Regions from separate parts of the Streptomyces solitudinis genome, predicted to be linked through region 2. Evidence: riboswitches for the same ligand, from Rfam matches in the RefSeq annotation. Region 2 holds a riboswitch; the other holds the start of a gene.
What was found. Region 2 has a riboswitch for glycine ahead of gcvP (aminomethyl-transferring glycine dehydrogenase). Riboswitches for the same ligand answer to the same signal wherever they lie in the genome.

Region 1 (3,397 bases), on a different contig from region 2:
CATGATGGTGTCGCCGGGCTTGAGGAGGGCGAACATCGCCGCCGCGTTCGCGGAGGCGCCCGAGTGCGGCTGGACGTTCGCGGCCTCGGCGCCGAAGAGGGCCTTGACCCGCTCGCGGGCGATGTCCTCGATGACGTCGACGTGCTCGCAGCCGCCGTAGTAACGGCGGCCGGGGTAGCCCTCGGCGTACTTGTTGGTCAGTACCGAGCCCTGCGCCTCCAGCGCCGCGACCGGAGCGAAGTTCTCCGACGCGATCATCTCGAGGGTGGACTGCTGGCGGCGGAGCTCGGCGTCGACGGCGGCGGCGACGTCCGGGTCCACCTCGTGGAGTGAACTGTTCAGAAGCGACATGGGTCTGCGTTCCGTCCCTGGTCGGCCCGGCGGGTCAGGCGCCGGTGAAGTCGGTGTACTCGTCGGCGCTCAGGAGGTCGTCCGGCTCCTCGGTGACCTTGACCTTGAACAGCCAGCCGCCCTCGAAGGGGGCGGAGTTCACCAGGCTGGGGTCGTCCACGACGTCCTGGTTGGTCTCGGTGATCTCACCGGTGACGGGGGCGTAGAGGTCGCTGACCGACTTCGTCGACTCCAGCTCGCCGCAGGTCTCGCCCGCGGTGACGGCGTCGCCGACCTCCGGGAGCTGGACGTAGACGACGTCACCGAGCGCGTTCGCCGCGTGCTCGGTGATGCCGACCGTCGCGACGCCGTCCTCGGCGGCCGACAGCCACTCGTGCTCCTTGCTGTAACGAAGCTGCTGGGGGTTGCTCATGGTTCGGATTCTCCCGGATGAGGGGTGGTGGCGTGGGACGCGGGGCGGGACGGTCAGCGCTGGCGCTTGTAGAACGGCAGCGCCACGACCTCGTACGGCTCCAGGGAGCCGCGGATGTCCACGGCCACCCCGCTGGTGCCGGGCTCGGCGTGCGCGGCGTCCACGTAGGCCATGGCGATCGGCCTGGCCAGGGTGGGGGAGGGCGCGCCGGAGGTGACCTCGCCGACGGGCGTGCCATCGGCGGCGACGACGGGGAAGCCCGCGCGCGGCACCCGGCGGCCCTCGGCGACGAGCCCGACGAGCGTGCGCGGGGCGCTGGCGGCCGTGCGCTCGGCGGCGGCCTCCAGGGCCTCGCGGCCGACGAAGCGTCCGCCGTTGGCCGTCTTGCCGAACTTCACGACGCGCCCGAGCCCGGCGTCGAAGGGCGTGGTCGCGCGGGTCAGCTCGTGCCCGTACAGCGGCATGCCCGCCTCCAGGCGCAGGGTGTCGCGGCAGGAGAGCCCGCACGGGACGAGCCCGGCGTCCGCGCCCGCCTCCGTCAGCGCCTGCCACAGCCGTTCGGCGTCGCCCGGGGCGCTGAACAGCTCGAAGCCGTCCTCGCCGGTGTAGCCGGTGCGGGCGATGAGCGCGGAGACGCCGGCGACGGTGCCGGGCAGGCCCGCGTAGTACTTGAGCCCGTCCAGGTCGGCGTCGGTGAGGGAGGCGAGGACGCCGGCGGCCTCGGGGCCCTGCACGGCGAGCAGGGCGTAGGCGTCGCGGTCGTCGCGCACGGCGGCGTCGAACCCGGCCTGGCGCTCCCCGAGGGCGTCCAGCACCGTCTGGGCGTTGGCGGCGTTGGCGACGACCAGGTACTCCTGCTCGGCGAGCCGGTAGACGATCAGGTCGTCGAGGATGCCGCCGTCCGCGGCGCAGATCATCGTGTAGCGGGCGCGTCCGGGCGCGAGGGCGGAGAGGTGGCCGACCAGCGCGTAGTCCAGCAGTTCGCCCGCCTGCGGGCCGGTGACGGCGATCTCGCCCATGTGGGAGAGGTCGAACAGGCCGGCGCGGGTGCGCACGGCGTGGTGCTCGTCGCGCTCGCTGCCGTAGCGCAGCGGCATGTCCCAGCCGGCGAAGTCGGTCATGGTCGCGCCGAGCGCGCGGTGGACGGCGTCGAGGGCCGTGCGGCGGGGCACGGCGGTGTCGGGCGTGGCGTCAGGCATGAAGTGGCTCCCAGGCAGGGCGGACATGTCCTCCCCATCTGTCATCGGAACCTGAGAGGTTCGCCGCAGGCCCGTTCGGGCCATCGGCTTGCACCTTGGGTGGGACCGGCCCCGCTGTCGGGGCCCGCCCGCTTTTCAGATCTGCCTCGCTCGCGCGGTATCGGGGCCTGAGAGATTCAAGGGAGGACTTGCTCCTTCGGCGCCCCGCCCCCGGGGTGATCCGGGGCGTGGGACTCTCCCGCGCGGGCTCGAACGGCCGGTATGAAGTTCGCGGCCTCATCATTGCACGGCGACGTGCGCCAACGGCACCCCCGCCGGGCCGGACCGCCGTAGGGTAGCCGACGGGAACCGCGGTGTGGCGAACGGTCATCATAGAGGTGGCCGCGAGCGCGACGGCGGACGGCCGCCCGGGGAGGGAGCAGAACGGCATGATCCGGCACACCCAGGTCCCGGTCCCGCCAGCGGTCCCGTCTCCGGCACGCCCCCGGGGAGCCCCCGCGCCCCCGCCGGACGCCGCACCGGACGGCACCCCCGAGCGCGCCCCGGACCGCGTCCTGGACGGTCCGGCGCGGACGTGCCCGCCGCCCGTCCGGGACCTGCGCGCCACCGGGGAGCCCCCGGCGCTGTGCCTGGCCCCCGGGGACCGGGTCGTGGTCTCCGGGCTGCCCGGCAGCGGCAAGTCCACGCTCATCCAGGTGCTCACGGCCCGCCTCGGCGACGCCGCCCTGCCCATCGACTCGCAGGACGTGCGGGAGCACTGGGAGCGGCGGCTGCCCGGCCGCCTGCCGTACGCGCTGTACCGTCCCGCCGTGCGCGTCGAGCACTACCTGCGGCTGCGGCGCGCCCTGCGGACGGGGACGAGCGTCGTGGTGCACGACTGCGGGAACCTGCCGTGGGTGCGCCGCTGGCTGGCCCGCGACGCCCGGCGGCGCGGGCTGCGGCTGCACCTGGTCCTGCTGGACGTGGCGCCCGGCGTCGCCCTGGCCGGTCAGGCCGAGCGGGGCCGCACCGTCTCCCGCGCGGCCTTCGCCCGGCACCGGCGTGCGGTGGAGCGGCTGCTCGCGGAACTGGAGGCGGGACGGCTGCCCGCCGGCTGCGACGCCGCGGTCCTGCTGGACCGGGCCGCGGTGGACGGCCTCCGGCGCCGGACGGACGACTGACCGGCCCCCGGCCGGGGACGCGCCCCCGGCCGGGACGCGCCGCCGGGACGCCGGTCAGGAACGCTGCCGGGTGCCGGACGCGTCGCCGCCGGTGGTGCCGGTGCCTCCGGTTCCTCCGCCGAGCAGCGACCCGATCAGCTTCTGCAGGCGAGCCAGCAGCCCGTCCGCCTGCTCCGCGACCCGTCCCGCGTCGCCCGCCTCGGCGGCGGCGAAGAGGGTGGCCACCTGCTTGCGGACCTCCTCCAGCGTCGTGAGCGCCGCGGCGGTGCCCCGGT
Region 2 (3,397 bases):
CGCAGATGTCGGTGATGTCGTCCTCGAACACGCCGTGCGTGGAGGGGTAGGTCACCATGAGCACGGCGAGTTCGTCGCGGTGCTCCGCGATCTTCGCGTGCAGGTCGGCGGCGTCCACGTCACCGCTCTCGCCGGTCTTCACCACGACGACCTTCATCCCGGCCATCACCGCGCTGGCCGCGTTGGTGCCGTGGGCCGAGGACGGGATGAGGCACACCGTGCGCTGCGTGTCACCGTTGGCCCGGTGGTAGGCGCGCACCGCGAGCAGCCCGGCCAGCTCGCCCTGGGAACCGGCGTTGGGCTGGACGGAGACCCGGGCGTAGCCGGTGATCTCCGCGAGCTGCTCCTCCAGTTCCCGGATGAGGGTCAGGTAGCCCTCGGCCTGCTCGGCCGGGGCGAAGGGGTGCAGCGCCGCGAACTGGGGCCAGGTGACCGGTTCCATCTCGGTCGTGGCGTTCAGCTTCATCGTGCAGGAGCCGAGCGGGATCATGCCCCGGTCCAGCGCGTAGTCGCGGTCGGACAGGCGGCGCAGGTAGCGCAGCATGGCCGTCTCGGAGCGGTGCTGGTGGAAGACGGGGTGGGTGAGCACCTCGTCGGTGCGCAGCAGGCCGTCCGGCAGGGCGTCCCCGGTGGCCGCGTCGAGCGCGTCGATCTCCCGCGTGCCGGACCGGACGCCGAAGGCGGACCAGACGGCGGCGAGCTGCTCGCGTCGAGTGGTCTCGTCGCACGCGATGCCCACGTGGTCGGCGTCGGTCAGGCGCAGGTTGACCCCGGCCTCCCGGGCGGCGGCCACGACGTCGGCGGCCCGGCCCGGCACCCTGGCGGTGACCGTGTCGAAGAAGGCGTCGTGCAGTACCTCCACGCCGCCGTCCCGCAGCCCGGCGGCCAGCACCGTGGCGTAGCGGTGGGTGCGCCGGGCGATCGCGGCCAGCCCGTCGGGCCCGTGGTAGACGGCGTACAGTCCGGCCATCACCGCGAGCAGGACCTGCGCGGTGCAGATGTTGCTGGTGGCCTTCTCCCGGCGGATGTGCTGCTCGCGGGTCTGCAGCGCCAGCCGGTAGGCCGCCTTCCCGTCGGCGTCCACCGAGACGCCGACGAGGCGGCCCGGCAGGCTGCGGGCGAACGCGTCGCGCACTGACATGAACCCGGCGTGCGGTCCGCCGAAGCCCATCGGTACGCCGAACCGCTGGCTGGACCCGACCGCGATGTCCGCGCCCAGCTCGCCGGGCGAGGTCAGCAGCGCGAGGGAGAGCAGGTCGGCGGCGACGGTCACGACGGCGCCGAGGGCGTGGGCCTGCTCGATGACGGCACGCGGGTCACGGACGGCGCCCGATGCGCCCGGGTACTGGAGCAGCACGCCGAAGACGCCGCGCTCGGCGGCGTCGGCGGGAATGCCCCCGCTGAGGTCGGCCACGACGACCTCGACGCCGGTCGGTTCGGCGCGGGTGCGGAGCACGGCGACGGTCTGGGGCAGGCAGTCGGCGTCCACGAGGAAGACGCCCTGCTTGACCTTGCCGACACGGCGGGACAGCGCCATGGCCTCGGCCGCCGCGGTGCCCTCGTCCAGCAGGGAGGCGCCGGCGGTGGGCAGTCCGGTCAGGTCCGCGACGACGGTCTGGAAGTTGAGCAGGGCCTCCAGGCGGCCCTGCGAGATCTCCGGCTGGTAGGGCGTGTACGCCGTGTACCAGGCCGGGTTCTCCATGACGTTGCGCAGGATGACGGGCGGTGTGAAGGTGCCGTGGTAACCGAGGCCGATCATGGAGTCGAGGACCTGGTTGCGGTCGGCGAGGCCGCGCAGCTCCGCGAGCACCTCGGCCTCGGAACGCGCCGCCGGGAGACCGAGCGCATCGGTGCTCTTGATCACCTCGGGGACGGCGGCGGCCGTCAGCTCGTCCAGCGAGCCGTAGCCGACCTGGGCGAGCATCTTGGCCTGCTGCGCGGCGTCGGGGCCGATGTGCCGCTGCGCGAAGGACGTGCCCTCGTCCAGCGCGCTGAGCGGTGTGCGTGCGGTGGTCATCTGCGGAGGCCTCCTGGTCTGTGCGACCTGCGAGGGGCAGCACGGGTGCGTGCCCGGACGGCCTCCCCCTCTGTCATCTCAACCTGAGAGTTTCACCGGGCCGTCCGTCGCTGCCCGGCTTTCACCGTCGGTGAGGAGGAGCCGCGGGCGCCGTCGCGTCCTCAGCCCGCCCTGCTTTCCAGAGTGACCTCGTCCGCGCGGTACGTGGGCCTGAGAGATTCCGGGGAGGGTTTGCTCCTTCGGCGCCTCCGGCACTGCGCCGGAGGACTCTCCCGCACGGGGTCGACAGCCGTCTTCGAGCCTACCAGCGCGGGGGGCGGCGGGCCGGTGGGGCCTCGACTGGCCGTCGCGGGGAAAGTGTCCTTGGGTTGTGGGCAGGGACTCTTGTGGAGCATTGGCTACCGGGTGGAGGAACTCGTGCAGACCGACATCGATCCGCGGGACTTGATAGGACGCAAGGCGTACGACCGGGACGGGAACAAGATCGGGACCGTGGACGAGGTGTACCTCGACGACGCCACCGGGGAACCGGAGTGGGCGGCGGTGCGCACCGGGCTGTTCAGCCGCGACGCCTTCGTCCCCCTGGAGCCCAGCGAGGTGGTGCGCGACGCGCTGCACGTGCCCTTCGACCGGGCCCGCATCAAGGACGCCCCGGACTTCGGCGTGGGCCGGCACCTCTCCCCCGAGCAGGAGCTCCAGCTGTACCACCACTACGGGATGGAGGTGCCGGCGGCCGGTGAGCCGGGCCCCGGCGCGGGCGAGGAGGGCCTCGGGCACGTGGCGGGCACCGGGGACTGACCGCCGGCCGCCTCCGGCTCCCGCGCTCACGCCCTGCCGGGTACGAGCGGCACCGGCTCGGACGGCTCCAGGCCGGGATCGTCGGCCCGGAACGTGCGGACCCGGCCCGGTGCGGTGCCCGGCCCCTCGAAGCGGACGGTCACCCGGCCGACGCCGCTGCCCTGGACCCAGCCGGGACCGTACGCGGCGTGGCGCACGTCCAGTCCCGGCAGCCAGTGCGGTGGCGCGGCGCCGGGCCCCGCCGGTGGCCGCGGGACGGGCGGGGCCCGGCGGCCCGCGTCCGGTCCGGCGTCCTGGCGCGGACCCGGTTCCGCGTCCGGTTCCGCGTCTGCCGGTGGCGGGGGCGGCCCGGCCGCAGCGAGCGGGCCGCCCCCGTCACCGGACGCGTCCTGCTCGGCCGGTCCGCCCGCGGCGCTCTGGGCGCTCTGGGCGAAGAGGTCCTCCTGGGTGAAGTCGGCCAGTCCGCTGACGCCGACGCCCAGGAGCCGCACGCCCTCGGTGGTGTCCACCGCGTCCAGCAGCCGGGCGGCCGCCTCCCGGATCACCACCGGGTCGTCGGTGGGGCCGCGCAGCGTCTCGGAG

Region 1: another riboswitch for glycine. It lies ahead of gcvT (glycine cleavage system aminomethyltransferase GcvT); the one in region 2 lies ahead of gcvP (aminomethyl-transferring glycine dehydrogenase).

What each region holds. Positions count from the first base shown of each region.
Region 1 covers NZ_JAZDCW010000002.1:87,393-90,789, reverse strand. Annotated here, with positions in the region: gene glyA (serine hydroxymethyltransferase) at 1-351, opposite strand, end outside; gene gcvH (glycine cleavage system protein GcvH) at 386-763, opposite strand; gene gcvT (glycine cleavage system aminomethyltransferase GcvT) at 817-1,962, opposite strand; glycine riboswitch at 2,108-2,213, opposite strand; gene V1J52_RS04155 (AAA family ATPase) at 2,391-3,122, shown strand; gene V1J52_RS04150 (hypothetical protein) at 3,177-3,397, opposite strand, start outside.
Region 2 covers NZ_JAZDCW010000013.1:73,529-76,925, forward strand. Annotated here, with positions in the region: gene gcvP (aminomethyl-transferring glycine dehydrogenase) at 1-2,017, opposite strand, end outside; glycine riboswitch at 2,206-2,302, opposite strand; gene V1J52_RS24835 (PRC-barrel domain-containing protein) at 2,435-2,815, shown strand; gene V1J52_RS24840 (DNA polymerase IV) at 2,842-3,397, opposite strand, start outside.